One region of the Comamonas sp. UBA7528 genome, then DNA from elsewhere that is predicted to be linked to it. Evidence: riboswitches for the same ligand, from Rfam matches in the RefSeq annotation. Region 1 holds a riboswitch; the other holds the start of a gene.
The links. A riboswitch is a leader RNA that binds a small molecule or an ion and turns the genes downstream of it on or off. The one in region 1 is predicted to bind cobalamin.
Positions count from the first base shown of each region.

Region 2: linked by a shared signal. The riboswitch ahead of B3349_RS11640 (ferredoxin-like domain-containing protein) and the one ahead of B3349_RS18020 (TonB-dependent receptor domain-containing protein) in region 1 are both predicted to bind cobalamin.

Region 1 covers NZ_DLMU01000014.1:514,973-522,780, reverse strand. Annotated here, with positions in the region: gene miaA (tRNA (adenosine(37)-N6)-dimethylallyltransferase MiaA) at 1-12, shown strand, start outside; gene B3349_RS18025 (ABC transporter ATP-binding protein) at 57-761, shown strand; gene B3349_RS18020 (TonB-dependent receptor domain-containing protein) at 800-2,701, opposite strand; cobalamin riboswitch at 2,789-3,016, opposite strand; gene B3349_RS18015 (FtsX-like permease family protein) at 3,170-5,848, shown strand; gene B3349_RS18010 (VOC family protein) at 6,092-6,526, shown strand; gene B3349_RS18005 (bacteriohemerythrin) at 6,644-7,159, opposite strand; gene B3349_RS18000 (methyl-accepting chemotaxis protein) at 7,163-7,808, opposite strand, start outside.
Region 2 covers NZ_DLMU01000009.1:101,052-108,859, forward strand. Annotated here, with positions in the region: gene B3349_RS11635 (precorrin-8X methylmutase) at 1-404, opposite strand, end outside; gene B3349_RS11640 (ferredoxin-like domain-containing protein) at 388-1,644, opposite strand; cobalamin riboswitch at 1,833-2,074, opposite strand; gene B3349_RS11645 (vWA domain-containing protein) at 2,202-2,852, opposite strand; gene B3349_RS11650 (magnesium chelatase ATPase subunit I) at 2,864-4,012, opposite strand; gene cobN (cobaltochelatase subunit CobN) at 4,009-7,808, opposite strand, start outside.

The DNA of each region.
Region 1 (7,808 bases):
TTGCCCAAATAAGCCCCCTCCCAACCCGCCCTTTCCTGCCGTTGACCATCTCCACCATGTCCTTGCCAACTGCCAGCACACCGCCCGCCAACGTTCAGGTCGTGGACCTGGCCAAACGCTATGGCACAGGGGCCGATGCGGCCACGGTGTTCGAGCACGTCAACCTGGAAGTGGCGGCGGGCGAGTTTGTCGCCATCGTCGGCGATTCGGGCGTAGGCAAGTCCACGCTGCTCAACTGCCTGGCCGGGCTGGACCGCTGGGACCAGGGCCAGGTGCTGCACCAGGGGCAGGACATCGGCCGGCTGGACGAGGCCGGCCTGGCCGTCTGGCGCCGCGCTCATGTGGGCTTTGTTTTTCAGGCCTTTCACGTGCTGCCGCATCTGAGCGTGGCGCAGAACGTGGCCCTGCCGCTGATGCTGCTGGCGCGCGGCACCCCGGCCGAGCAGGACACCCGCGTGCAGGCCATGCTGGCGGCCGTGGGCCTGGGCGAAATGGGACAGCGCCTGCCGCAGCAGCTCAGCGGCGGCCAGCTGCAGCGGGTGGCCATTGCCCGCGCCCTGGTGCACCGCCCGGCCCTGCTGCTGGCCGACGAGCCCACCGGCAATCTGGACCCGGACACAGCCGCCCGCACCATGGACCTGCTGGTGGCCCAGACCCGCGAAGCCGGCGCTAGCCTGGTGCTGGTCACCCATTCCCCGGACGCTGCGGCCCGCGCCGACCGGGTGCTGCGGCTGACGGCCCGGGGCATTGCGGCGGCCTGAACAGGGCCGGACCGCGGGGCCGTGCTAGCGGCGTGGCCTCAGCGCGGCGTCCACTTCAAGGTCACAAAACCGGCGCGGCCGCGCTGGTTGTAGCCGTAGGCGGTTTCATAGACCTTGTCGGTCAGATTGGCCACACGGGCCTGCACCGCCCAATCCTTGGCAAACTGGTATTCGGCGTGCAGGTCCACGGTGGTGTAGCCACCCAGATCCACGGTGCCCTGCTTGTCGGTGCGCTTGCCGGCATACAGCGCGCTGGTGCCGAACTTCCAGGCACCGATGTGCTTGTCCACCGACAGCGTGGCCTGGTGCTCGGGCAAACGGTCCGTCAGGCGCTGGCCCTTGCCATCGACCGCATCCAGGTGCTCGTAGCGGGCAGACAGGTCCCAGCCCTGCCACTGGGTGCGGTAGCCCAGCGACCAGCCCTTCAGGCGTGCGCTGTCGATATTGAAAGGGAACCACATGCCGGAGCCGTCGTCGGCCCAGGAGATCAGGTTCTTGACCTTATTGTCGAAGCCCGTCAGCTTGAACTCGTGGCCGCCCACGCTCCAATCCAACCCGATTTCGTTGCCCTTGGAGCTTTCGGGCTGCAGGTTGGGGTTGCCGGACATGGGGTAGTACAGGTCGTTGAAGGTGGGCGCCTTCATGCTGCTGGCCCGTGCCACGCGCGCGCGCAGACCGGACAGGACTTCGTAGCCGTAGCCAATGCCCCAGGTGTTGTAGCCGCCGAACTGGGAGTTGTCGTCACGGCGCAAGTTGAGCTGCCAGGAATGCGCAGCGTGGCTGCCGTTCAGGCCGGCATAGGCGGCATTGGTTGAGCGGTCCTTGTGGTCGTAGCGCTCGGACGAGGCAATCTGCTGCTCCAGACGCTCCAGGCCGGCCACCACCATGCCCACCGGGGTCTTGATCTCGTTGCCCCATTTGTATTCGGTCTGCTCGGTCTGGAACAGGTCCTGGTAACGGTCGGTGCGACCCTCCAGGCGGTGGTGGGAACGCTGCTTGTCATTGGAACGTGACACGCTCAGGGTGCTGTTCCAGTTGGCAGAGAGCCTGCCCGACAGCTTGAGCTGGCTGGTGGCTGCACGGAATTCGTTGTACGAACCGTTCACCAGCGGCATGCTCCAGTCGGGCATGAAGATGTAGTCCTGGTCAAATTCGGAATAGCTGTCCGCCCGCATCAGATTGGCATCCAGGCGCCAGTCGGCATTGAAGGCATAACCCAGCGCCGCCGTGACCGAGGTCTGGTTGAACTTGTCGGCATCGGAGCGGAACTCGGCGCTCTTGCGGTTGGTGGCCGAGAAGCCGGGATCGATGACGCGCGCCATGTTCAGGCTGTAGTTCCAGCCGGACTGCTCGCCCGCAAAACCGCCATCGGCCTTCTTGTAGCCTGCGCGGCCCCAGGTGAGCGCGGCATGGGGCACAAATGCCTGCTTCACGCCCTTGCCCTGCTTGGTGAAGATCTGGATCACCCCGCCAATGGCATCGCTGCCATACAGGGCCGATGCCGGGCCGTGCACCACCTCGATGCGCTCGATGGCTTCCAGCGGCAGCGACTCTAGCGTGGGCGTGCCCAGGGTGGCCGAACCGAAGCGCACCCCGTCCACCAGCAGGACCACCTGCTTGCTGCCACGGATGTAGACGCTTTGCGTGTTGCCGCGGCCACCGTTGCTGGACATCTGCACGCCGGCAAAGCGTTGCAGCACTTCCGCCAGCGAGCGACCTGCCGAGTTGCTGATCTGCGCTTCGGTGATCACGCGCACATCGGCCAGGGTTTCGTCCAGCGGCGTTTCAGAGCGGGTCGCGGTCACCACCGTGGTGGACAGGGGCACGCTCTGCGCCGCAGCATGCTGGGCCAGGCAGGCCGCTGCCAGGGCCACGGCCGCCAGAGGAAAGCGCACGGAAGCGCGCTGGCCTTCCGCAGGGAATGGTTGGAAATTTCGCATGGATGCACACATGGTTGGCACTGGCGTCCCCGCCCGTGCTTCACACAACCAGCAACCCGGGTCTGCATGCACAGCGGCACGCCAGCGGATGCTGGACCTGTTTTGGCCGGTATCCAGACTGGCGCACGGCTTACCAAGCCTTCCCAGAGCGCATGGCTCCAGTGGCAAGAGATGGCAAGCGGGTCCTGCGGGACCTGTGCGCTCACTGTTGCGGGGGCAGTACATGCTGTGCCAGCGCGGGCGCCGGCGTCCATGTTTCCCGTTTAACCGCAGCGCCAGAACAGCGCTGCAAGCACCAAAACCCCGCATTGTAGGCAGCAGGCTGACACGGGGCTTGTAGGATGGCGAATGCCCTGCCCATGCAACCCTGGGCCGCGCAGGCGTGCCCACCCGCCCTGGGGGCGGTGCACACCGCTGTTTTGCCCTGGAACCTCCGTGCCTGCCTCACCCTCTCTCACCGCTTCTCCGCTGCCGCGCCTGCTGGCCAGTTTTTCGCTGCAGGAGTACCGGCGCCAGCCCTGGCGCAGCCTGACCGCCCTGCTGGCCATTGCGCTGGGCGTGGCCCTGGGTTTTGCGGTGCATGTGATCAACCAGTCGGCGCTGGATGAGTTTTCCCGCGCGGTGCGCAGCGTCAACGGCCAGCCGGATCTGGAATTCCGTGGCATGCGCGCCAGCCTGCCCCAGGCCATTTACCCACTGATTGCGCTGCGGCCCGAGGTGCAGCATGCCGCGCCGTGGATCGAGGGCACGGTGCAGGTCGACAGCCCGCCCTCCACGGCCGTGGCTGGCGATCACGCGCCCCACGCCCCCCCGGAACCGCTGTCGCTGCGCCTGCTGGGCGGCGATGCCTTGCAGTCGGCCCCGCTGGCCCCTGCGCTGCAGCCCCGGCTGTTTGCCGGCCAGGACCGGTTGCAGCTGTTCGCGCCCGACGCGGTGTTTCTGAACCCGGCGGCACTGCAGGCCCTGGGCCTGGACGAAGCCAGCGCCCCCGGTGCCCGGCTGCCGGTGCGCGTGCACACCCTTGCCGTGACGCTGCGCGTGGCCGGCACGGTGGCAGCCGGCGGCGCCCCGCTGGCGGTGATGGACATTGGCGCCGCCCAGGACCTGCTGGGCCAGGACGGCCAGATCCAGCGCGTGGATGTGCTGCTGCGCAGCGGCTCCGACCGCAGCGCCTTCACCGCTGCGCTGCGTGCCCTGCCCGGCTGGCCGGCCCAGGTGCTGGTGCAGCAGCCGGGCGGTGAACAGCAGCGTGCGGCCGAGATGTCGCGCGCCTACCGCGTCAACCTGACCGTGCTGGCCCTGGTGGCGCTGTTCACCGGGGCGTTTCTGGTGTTTTCGGTGCTGGCGCTGAGCGTGGCGCGGCGCGCACCGCAGCTGGCGCTGCTGGCCGTGCTGGGGCTCACGCCCGCACAGCGCATGCGCCTGGTGCTGTGGGAAGCTGCCCTGCTGGGCGTTGCCGGCAGCGCGGCCGGCATTGCGCTGGGCACCGGACTGGCCTGGCTGGCCCTGCGCATGCTGGGCGGGGACCTGGGCGGCGGCTATTTTGCCGGCGGCCAGCCCCCGCTGCTCTGGAGCGCGCCGGCCGCCGCCACCTTCTTTGCCCTGGGCCTGGCCGCCACCGTGGCCGGCGCCTGGTGGCCGGCACGCACCGCGCGGGCGCTGCCGCCTGCCGCCACCCTCAAAGGGCTGGGGGCCGTGGGCCAGACTCCTGCACGCGCCTGGACCGGCCTGGCCCTGGTGGCCGCCAGTGCACTGCTGGCCAGCGTGCCGCCCATTGGGGGCATTCCCCTGGCCGCCTATGTGGCCGTGGGACTGATGCTGCTGGGCGGCATGGCACTGCTGCCCTGGTTGCTGGAGCGCGTGCTGGGCGGCCTGCAGCGGCTGTGGCCGGCCACGCTGCGCCAGCCGCTGTCCATGCTGGCGCTGGAACGTGCCCGCCGCATGCGGGCCAGCGCCAGTGTGGCCGTGGGCGGCGTAGTGGCCAGCCTGAGCCTGGCCGTGGCGCTGACGGTGATGGTGACCAGCTTTCGCGGCAGCATGCTGGATTGGCTGGACGCCGTGCTGCCCTCGCCGCTGTACCTGCGTGCGGCCGGCGGCTCGTCCAAGTCCGATGCGGCGCTGCTGCCGCCCGCGCTGCTGCAGGCCGTGCGCAACCTACCCGGGGTGGAACGCGCCCAGCCGATGCGGGCCACCAGCCTGTGGCTGGACCCGCAGCGCCCGGCCATCAGCCTGCTGCTGCGTCCACTGCACGGCCCGCAGGCCCAGCAACTGCCGTGGGTGGGTGCGGCACCTGCGCAGCCGGTTCCGGCCGGCATGGTTGCCGTCTATGTGAGCGAGGCCGTGGCCACGCTGTATGGCGTGCACGCCGGCCAGCCCTGGCCGCTGCTGGACCGTGTGTTCAGCACCGGGCTGGCCGGCGGCAATACCGCAGCGGCAGACAACCCGGCCGCCGCCCCCACGGCTGGCGCAGCGGAAACGCGCTTTTTCGTGGCCGGCATCTGGCGCGACTACATCCGCCAGTTCGGCGCGGTGGCCATGGACTGGGACGACTACCAGCGCCTGACGGGCGATGCCCGCATGTCCGAGTTGTCGCTGTGGCCCACTGCGAACGAAGACCAGGCCACGCTGCAACCGCGCATCGAAGCCGCGCTGGCCCGGCTGTCCGGCGGGCAGGCGCCGCCGCTGGAGTTCACCAGCAGCGCCGCGCTGCGCCAGCGCTCGCTGGAGATTTTTGACCGCAGCTTTGCCGTCACCTACTGGCTGCAGGCGGTGGCGATCGGCATCGGGCTGTTCGGCATTGCCGCCAGCTTCAGTGCCCAGGTGCTGGCACGGCGCAAGGAGTTCGGGCTGCTGACCCACCTGGGGCTGACGCGCCGGCAGATCCTCACGGTGGTGGCTGGCGAGGGTGCCGCCTGGACGGCCATGGGTGCGTTGGCCGGCACCTTGCTGGGCCTGGGCGTGGCGGCCATCCTGGTGCATGTGGTCAACCCGCAAAGCTTCCACTGGACCATGGAGCTGCGCCTGCCTGCCGGGCGCCTGCTGGCCCTGGCCTGCGCCGTGGTGCTGGCCGGTACGCTGACGGCCTGGTGGGCCGGCCGCCAGGCCACCGGGGAAGACGCGGTGCTGGCGGTGAAGGAAGACTGGTAGCGCCGGCTTGGTGCAGGCTGCGGGTGCAACCGGAAACAGCTTGCCTCCTGCCTTGCCCGTCATGGCATCCACCGCCACGCCAGCGACGGGCAGCGGTACCGTCTGGTGGTGGTAGCCCGGGCGTGGGAGAGGTGCCGTGAACCGGCGGCACCCACCGTGGGCCGTCTATCCGCCTGCTACGTTCTGTCATACCTGCGCTGGCGCCGCTGCCGTACAACCGCTGTCTAACCACCGGAGGCATGCATGCAAGTCCAGACCTATCTCCTGTTCCAGGGCCGCTGTGAAGAGGCGCTGAACTTTTACCGCGATGCGATTGGGGCGACCATCCAGGCGCTGATGCGCTACAGCGAAAGCCCGGAGCCGCCGCCGCCCGAATGCACACCCGCACGGCCCGACATGGTGATGCATGCCAGCCTGCAGGTGGGTGACAGTCAGATCATGGCCAGCGATGACCCGAGCCCGGGGACCCGCCCCTTCAGCGGCTTCAGCCTGACCTTGAGCTGCGCTGATGCCGCCGAGGCCCGCAAGCACTTTGATGCACTGTCCGCACAGGGCGAAGTCACCATGCCGCTGGGGCCGACGTTTTTCTCGCCGTCTTTCGGCATGCTGAAAGACCGTTTCGGCGTGCACTGGATGGTGATGGTGGCGCAGGAACAGGCGGGCTGCGGCGCCACCTAGGCAAGCCTTTGCTCGCCTGGTGACACAGCGGCATGCACAAGGCGCCTGGCATGGCTGCGCAGGCGCCGGGAGTGGGTGGCGGCAGGCCGCCGCCAGGCCTTGGGGACTGGGTGCGCCCTAGGCCTTGGTCAGCGGCTTCGCCAACGCCGCGCCGGGGACGGCCGCCGACTGCGACGGCTTGGCTGGTGCCAGCAACGGGGCCTTGGTGCCCGCCGACGCACGCGCCTGCTCGCGTGCCTTGCGGCGCTGGAAACGCAGCAGTTCCTTGTCGTTGCGGCGGATGTGCAGCGACAGCCAGTCACGCAGCACGGCGGACAGCTGCGCCGCCACGGTGATGCTGCCGGCCTGCAGCTTCTTTTCCAGGTCCCACAGCTGGTCCATGAAGTGGTTGTGCCCGATCTTGTGGTTGTCCAGATCGGGGAAGCCCATCTGCGCCATCAGGTGCTCTTCGTTGCGCAAATGGTCCTGGGTGCTGGTGATGACGCGGTGCAGGATGGACGCCACCACCGCCCGGCCCTGGCCTTCGCGGGTGGCGGTGTGCAGTTCGTTGACCAGATCCACCAGCATGCGGTGGTCTGCATCGATGGGGCCGCCATCGATCACCATGTCATCGGCCCACTCGAAGTACGCCATCGCTCAGGCCTCCAATGCCGGCATCGCCGGGCGCATGCCCAATGCAGGCGCACTGCGTTGCACCAGCACGGCATCGGCCTTGAACACGCTGATGGCCTGCACCAGCGCCTGGGCCTGGCCTTCCAGCGACTGGGCGGCGGCAGCGGATTCCTCCACCAGGGCCGCATTGGACTGGGTGACCTGATCCATCTGCATCATGGCCTGGTTGATCTGCTCGATGCCATGGGTCTGGTCTTCGCTGGCCTCGCTGATCTCGTTCATGATGTCCGCCACGCGGCGCACGCTGACCACGATCTCGTCCATGGTGCTGCCGGCTTTCTCCACCAGGGTGCAGCCGTTGCTGACGTTGTTGACCGACTCGTCGATCAGGCCCTTGATCTCCTTGGCAGCTTCGGCGCTGCGGCCGGCCAGGGAGCGCACTTCGGATGCCACCACGGCAAAGCCGCGGCCCTGCTCACCGGCACGTGCGGCTTCCACAGCGGCGTTCAGCGCCAGGATATTGGTCTGGAAGGCAATGCCGTCGATGATGCCGATGATGTCGGCGATCTTGCGTGACGAGGTGTTGATGGCTTCCATGGTGTGCACCACATCCCCCACCACCTGGCCGCCGCGCACGGCCACCTGCGAGGCCGTCTCGGCCAGCTGGGCT
Region 2 (7,808 bases), on a different contig from region 1:
CCGATGGCCACCACCGCGCCGTCCAGGTGTTCGCGCCACAGCTCCAGCGCGGCGGCACTGCGGGTATTGCCCATGGCCTGGGCCAGCCCGGGCGTGCGGGCATCCTGCAAGGTGCAGATGATGGCATTGTCGGCAGGCAGGCGCTTGCGCGTGATGCCTTCGCTGACCATGCGCGCATCGCACAGGATGGGGGCACCGCGCTGAAGTGCCGCTTCTGCGGCCTGCGCAAAATCTGCGGAGAAATGGATGTCCTGGGCCAGGCTCACCATGCCTGCGGCATGGATCATGCGGCAGGCCACCCGCTCCTCCAGGGGCGTGAAGCGGGCCAGATCGGCCTCGCTGCGGATGATGCGAAACGATTGCCGGTAAATCTCTTCACCGTGCATTTCATAGTGGTAGGTCATGAAGTAGTGTGTGGAGTTCTGCAGGCAGTGCCGACCCGGCCCGGTAAGGGAACTGGCCCCTGGGACGGTCAGGCTGCCCGGCAGAACCGGCATGGAGCCAGACCCCGTCCGTTGCGGACGGGCTGGCAAAAATCAGTGAGGTGGCATCGGACGACAGCGCGCAGAACTTGGCGCAGCCGCTGACGTGCAGATGCCCGCGCTCGGGCACGTGGGACGCCAACTGCAGCGCCATGTCCTGTGCCGGCACATGGGCCTGCGCACAGCGCGGGCTTCCGGTGCAGGCCGACACCCGCAGGCGGGCATCCGCGGCATCGGTCATCCAGTGCTGTGCATCCAGACGGGCAATGCACGACGGCGCGTCCGCCGACATCAGCAGCAGCGAACGCCAGGGCGTGACGCGGATTTCCGTGTCGGCCGCCAGGCTGGCCGCCAGTGCCTGCATCGCCAGGGCATCGATGCGCCCCAGCGGCACCCCCAGCACCCAACCTTGTGCCAGTGGGCCCGGCAGCACCGGCGCTGGGGCGGGCGGCTGCGCGCCCTGGCGCACTGCATCCTGCAAGAGCGTATCCAGCGGCAAAGACGACAGCAGCGCCGGCAGCCGGGTGGGCGGTTTACCGGAAACCGCCATCCGCGCACGGGCGAACCAGGTGGCCATGTGGATCGCGGCATCGACAAGCTGCTGCACATCGCCAAAGCGGTACCAGTCGGCGGCATCGCCCAATGCCAGGCCATAGCCGCCGCCGGCATCCGCCCAGACCCGCAGATCGGAGGCCACACCGCACAGGCTGCGCGCCGCATCGTCCACCAGCAAGCCGAACTTGCTGGGCAGCGCGGCCATGCCCTGGCGCTCCAGCACACTGGGGCACAAGCGCTCCACCACCGCACGGCCCAATAGCATGGCGAGCTGGTGGGTCCGGTCATGGGTCTCGTAAAAAGGGGTGCAATGCACGGGGGGCGCCAGATCGGCATCCGCATCCGCCGGAATCAGCCGGGCCGCGACCAGCTGCGCCAGCAGCGCAGGCAGGTCCGCATCCGCCACCCCGCGCAGCTGCACATTGCCCAGCCGGGTCAGCTCGATCTGGGGATGCGCCAGGGACAACGCCCAAGCCGCCAGCGCGGCCCACTGCGCCGCGCTGATGGAGGCGCAGACCGGGCGAACCCGGACAATCCAACCGTCTTCCGACCGCATGGGCTTCCATGCCGTGGGGCACCATCCCTGAACCTTGATGGAATCAGCCATGGTGCGTAGCGCCCCCATCCAGAGCCGCTGCCTGCACCGTCACACCCAGAAGCTCTCGCGCCATGCTGTATCCGCAGTCGGTCAGGCCGATACCCGGGCCGGACGATTGAAATCTGCAGAGGGGATGGAAGATGGAGGTGATTGGCAGCGCGGATGTGCGAGCCCATCAAGCCACATGCACTCCCGCTGCGCCTTGTTCACGCCAGGCCGGTCTCCGGACTTACAGAGCTCAACCCATGGGGGTTGACAGCTGGACGCGCCTTCCCGCTTGCGCAGTGGCTGTCATTGCAGCAAGCAATGACGGGCGTCCCCATTTCTCTGATTACCGTTGCGGGTGCAGTGCAGGAATGGTGGCGAACCACGCACCTGCTTCTCGTTTCATTTCCTTGCGCGCAGTGCGCGGCGAAACACCTGGGATCAGCGCAGATTTTACGCGATATCTGCCACCCTCCTGAAAACTCCACCCCAGTATCGGCCGTCGCTGATGCAACGCAGCAAATCACCGCTTTTTTCCGACGGCCACGGACTGCCGCGCCCACCACCAGTGCCTGCGGCGCTCAGCCGGCGCTGGCAAAAAGCTCCGCTCGTACCCACTCCCCGCGCCACATCGCCGCCAGCCGCTGGCAACGCCGCAGCGCCACCGCATCATTTTCAAAGTCGATGATGCAGCAACGGTCCACCCCCTCGGGGCGCACCGGCAGCGGGTCAAACCGCCCATCCGTCAGCAGCCAGACCGTGGCCCGGGTACCGGGCGGGCAGCGTCGCAGCGCGCCCTCCACGGCATCGACGGCAGGCTGGATCGGCGTTCCACCACCGCCGCGCAAGGGTGCAATCCAGTCGGCATTGAAGGCTCTGGCTTTCGCCGGCGGCTGCAGCCACCGTGCCTGTTCGCCCGCAAAGCCGATCACCGCCATATCGTCGCGATCGCGGTAGAACCGTTCGGTCAGGGCCAGCAAGCACCCTTTGGCCCAGGCCAGCTTTTCCCCGCGCAGCATGGACGCCGACAGATCCAGCAATACCAGGTGCAAAGTCTTGCTCCCCACGGGCCGGCGGCGAAAGCGCAGGTGCTCGGGCTGCAGTGTCCCGGCCCCCTTGGAGGCCAGCGTGGACACCCAGTCCAGACGCCGCCCGGCCGCCCCGTTCAGCCGCCCCTTGCGAGAGGTATTGCCACCGCGCCCCGCCTTGGCCTTTCCGGCCAGTCCCGCCACCGCGGAGCGCGTCAGGCTTTTTTTGGCGGCAAAGGCTTCAGCGCCTTGACCGTCTTCATCGCCACCAGTTGGGGGGGCGGCATGGCGCCCCAGGCATCGGCCGGGGTGCCATTGTCCGGCGACGGATCCGCCGATGGTGCCGCCCCGTTGCCGGACTGGCCGGACGGAGCACCGCCGGCTGCCTGCGAGGCAGGCGCCGGTGACGGAGGCGGCGCCTGCGCCTGTTCTTCGGAGGCCGGTGGCTGCGCCGGCTCGCCCGATGGGGGCGATGCAGGTGGCGCTGCCTGGGTACGCCGGTGGGCCAGCGCCAGTTCCGCCACCGCTTGCACATCTGCCGGCGTGACAGCACTGCGGCCGTGCAGCGCCGCATGGGCCCGTGCCGCGCGCAGCATCACCAGATCCGCCCGCACCCCTTCCACCCCAGCGTCCTGGCAGCGCTGGGCGACATCGTCGTGCACGGCATCGGTCCACGCCACAGCCGCCACGCGCTCGCGCGCCAGCTTCACCCGCTGCGCCAGATCGGATTGCGCCGCAGCGTGCTGCTCCACAAAGGCCTGCGGACTGGCATCGAACGCCATGCGCGTCTTGACAATGGCCTTGCGCACCGCGGCACTGGGCACATTCTCCAGCCGCACAAACAGCCCAAAGCGGTCCAGCAGCTGCGGGCGCAGTTGGCCCTCTTCCGGGTTCATGGTACCCACCAGGGTGATGCGCGCATCGTGCTGGTGCGACACGCCGTCGCGCTCCACCCGGTTGATGCCGCTGGCGCTCACGTCCAGCAGCAGGTCCACCAGCGCATCGGCCAGCAGATTCACCTCATCCACATACAGGATGCCGCCATGGGCACGCGCCAGCAATCCTGGGCGGAACACCACCGCACTGCGCTGCAGCGCGGCTTCCAGGTCCAGGGACCCGGCCAGCTGTTCCTCGGTCGCCCCCAGCGGCAGGTTCACAAAGCGGCCGGCCGGCAGCAAGGCGGCCAGCGCCCGCGCACTGGTCGACTTCGCCGTCCCGCGCGGGCCTTCCACCAGCACGCCGCCCAGCAACGGGTCCACGGCCGCCAGCAGCAAGGCCGTCTGCAGCTGCGGCTGCCCCTCGATGGCAGTGAACGGAAAGCCCGCCGCCTGCACGGACGGGGCGGATTCGGTGGACGAGATCATCGCTTCTCCAACAATTGTTCTGCGGCCAGCAACTGCTGCTCCAGCAGTGCCTGGTAGTCCCCGCTGTCTTCCCACAGACCCCGGTGGATGGCCTCCAGCAGCCGCTCGCACATGCCATGAAAGGCTGCGGGATTGTGCTGCTGCAAAAAGTCGCGCGTGGCGGCATCCGCCACAAAGGCATCGGTCACGCGCGCGTACTGGTCGTCGCGCACCACACGGGCCGTGGCGTCAAAGGCAAACAGATAGTCCACCGTGGCAGCCACCTCGAACGCACCTTTATAGCCATGGCGCTTGATGCCGTCGATCCACTTGGGGTTGGTGACGCGGGCGCGCACCACCCGGCTGATTTCTTCCTGCAGCGTGCGCATGCGCGGGGCATCCGGGTTGGCATGGTCGCCAAAGTACAGCGCCGGCTGCTGGCCGCGGAAATGCCGCACCGCCGCGGCCATGCCGCCTTGAAACTGGTAGTAATCGTCCGAATCCAGCAGATCGTGCTCGCGGTTGTCCTGGTTGTGCACCACCAGCTCGATCTCGCTCAGGCGCTGGACAAAGCGCTCCGGCAGCGCCGTCCCGTCGTCCTTCTGCCCATAGGCATAGGCCCCCCAGTTCCGGTAGGCCGTGGCCAGGTCTTCATCGCTGTCCCAGTTGCGGCCATCGATCAGCCCCTGCAGACCCGCGCCATAGCTGCCCGGCTTGGCACCGAACACGCGCAGCCCCGCCTGGTGGCGGGCCACCTCCTCGCTCAAGCCTTGCGCCTGCAGCTCGGCCGCCTCCTGCAGCACCCGTGCGCGAATGGGGTTGGTGTCGGCATCCTCGTCTTCCAGGCTGGCCACTTTCTGCACCGCGGCATCAAACAGGCGGATCACATTGGTGAAGGCATCCCGGAAGAAGCCGGACACCCGCAGGGTCACATCCACGCGCGGGCGGCCCAGCACGCTCATGGGCAGCACCTCGAAGTCGCTGACACGCCAGCTGCCATCCGCCCACTTGGGCCGCACGCCCAGCAAGGCAAAGGCCTGGGCAATATCGTCCCCTCCCGTGCGCATAGTGGCCGTCCCCCACACCGACAGGCCCAGTGCACGCGGGTAGTCGCCATGCTCCTGGGTGTAGCGCTCCACCAGCAACTGGGCGGATTTGAGCCCCAGCGTCCAGCTGGTGGGCGTCGGCACGGCGCGCGTGTCGACCGAGAAGAAATTGCGCCCCGTGGGCAGCACGTCCGGGCGGCCGCGCGAAGGCGCCCCGCTGGGACCGGCCGGCACAAAACGGCCTTCCAGCCCCCGGCACAGCTGCAGAATCTCCTGCGGGCCACAGGCCTGCAAGCGCACGCGCAGGTCGTGCTGCACCCGTTGCAGCACCTGCCGGGTCTGCTCCCAACCCGCCTCCAGATCCATGCCGGAAAGCCCGGGCTGCTCCAGCAACTGCAGCGCCAGCAGTTCCAGCCGCTCGCGGGTGTCGCCCGCATGGCGCCAGGCCTGGCCGTCCACCGCCGCCAGTTGCTGCGGGCGCGGCCCGGTCCAGGGTTGTTCCCAGGCCGCATCCAGCGGATCGAAAACCGTGCCCGGCAACAGATCGTGCGCCAGGGCGCGGATCAGGCTGTTGTTCGCCCCCTGGCCGTTGCCCACCGGGTGGCGGGCCAGTGCCAGCAGGGTATCCCGCTCCAGGCGCCCCTGCGGGGACTGGCCGAAGACATGCAGTCCGTCGCGGATCTGGCTTTCCTTGAGCTCGCACAGATAGGCATCGGTCTTGTTCAGCAACTGCTGCTCGTCCGCCTCGGTGCGGGGCGCAGCCACCCCCAGGTCCTGGTGCAGATCGTGCTGCACGATATGCGCCAGAATCTGCTGGCGCAGCAGCTGGGCGCGCCGGCGGTCCAGCGTCACCGCCTCGTAGTACTCGTCCACCATGCGCTCCAGGTCGCGCGTGGGGCCATAACTCTCGGCCCGCGTCAACGGCGGCATCAGGTGGTCCACGATCACCGCCTGCGCCCGGCGCTTGGCCTGCGCCCCCTCTCCCGGGTCGTTCACGATGAAGGGGTACAGGTGGGGCATGGGACCAAACGCCAGGTCCGGCCAGCAGGTCTGCGACAGCGCCACACTTTTGCCCGGCAGCCACTCCAGGTTGCCGTGCTTGCCCACATGCACCATGGCATCCGCCTGCCATGCGCTGCGCAGCCAGTGGTAGAAGGCCAGGTAGTAATGCGGCGGCACCAGATCGGGGTCGTGGTAGCTGGCCATGGGGTCCAGCTGGTAGCCGCGCGCCGGCTGAATGCCCACAAACACCTGCCCGCAGCGCAGTCCCGCCACCATGAAGCGCCCCTGGCGCAGCATGGGGTCGGACTCGGGCGGGCCCCAGCGCTGCACCACGGCCTGCTGGTTCTCCGGCGGCAGGCTGGCAAAGAATGCCTGGTAGCCGGCCAGGTCCAGGCTCTGCTGTGCAGGCCGCACACTCCAGGAATCGGGATCGTTGGTAATGCCTTGCTGCAGCTGCTGCATCAACGCATCGCCATCCGCGGGAATCTGGTCCAGCACATAGCCCTGCTGCTGCAGCGCCTGCAGGATGTGGATGACGGAAGCCGGCGTATCCAGCCCCACGCCGTTGCCCAGACGGCCTTCCTGCGTGGGGTAATTGGCCAGGATCAGGGCCAGGCGCTTGTCGGGATTGGCTTTGTGGCGCAAACGGCACCAGCGCTGCGCCAGCGCCACCACAAAATCCAGCCGCTCGGCATGGGCCTGGTACTGCACCACATCCGACTGCGTCAGCTCACTGCGGTGCGACAGCCCTTTGAAGCTGATGGCCCGCGTGATGATGCGGCCGTCCACCTCGGGCATCGCCACATGCATGGCAATGTCGCGCGGCTGCAGACCGTGCGCATCGTCCAGCCAGCTTTGCTGGTTGCTGCCGGACATGATGACCTGCAGCACCGGAATATCGCCCGCCAGCGCATGGTCGCCCGGTGTTTCCAGCGACGACTGCGCAAACGAGGTGGTGTTCAGGATCAGCGACACCTGGTGCGCACCGCACAGCTGGTGCAACAGGGCCAGGCTGGTCGCATCCTTGAGCGACAGCAGCGCCAGCGGCAGCGGGTTCATGCCCTGCGCCAGCAGCTGCTGGCACAGCTGGTGGAACACCTGCGTATTGCCCGACTGCAGGTGCGCGCGGTAGAACACCACCATGACCACGGGCGCGCCCACCTGCCACTGCAAAGGCCCCGGCTCCAGCCAGTGCGCGGCCGTCGCCGCGTCGTGGTCGGGATGGTAGACCGCAGCGGACGGCAGCGCGCGGGGCGCCAACGCTGGCTGCGCCCCCTTCAGAAAGCTGTGCCACAGATAGCGGAACATCTCGCGCGCATTGGCCAGCCCGCCTTCGCGCAGATAGCGCCAGATGCTGCGGCATTGCTCCACGGAGGCCGTGCTTTTTTGCAGCAGGTTCAGGTCTTCCGTCGTATCGCCGGAAAACATCACCAGCACAATGCCGTTCTGGCGGCACACCTCGCGGATGCGCTCCGTGCCATAGGGCCAGTAGCTCTCGCCGCCCAGGTGGTCGATCACGATCACGCGGGCATGCTGCAGCACCTCGTCGACATACAGGTCCACCGAGGCCGGCTGGCGCAAATGCATCAGATTGGCCAGCCGCACCGTCGGCAGGCGTTCGCCGTCCCGTCCCTGCTCCAGGCCCTGCTGCGCGGCGCTGGCCTGCAGCTGGCCATAGGCCTCGGCCAACAGGGCCAGCGTGGTGTCGGCCGCACTGAGCACCACCACATCGGCCGGCGACTGGCCCAGGCTGGAGACAAAGGCTTCGT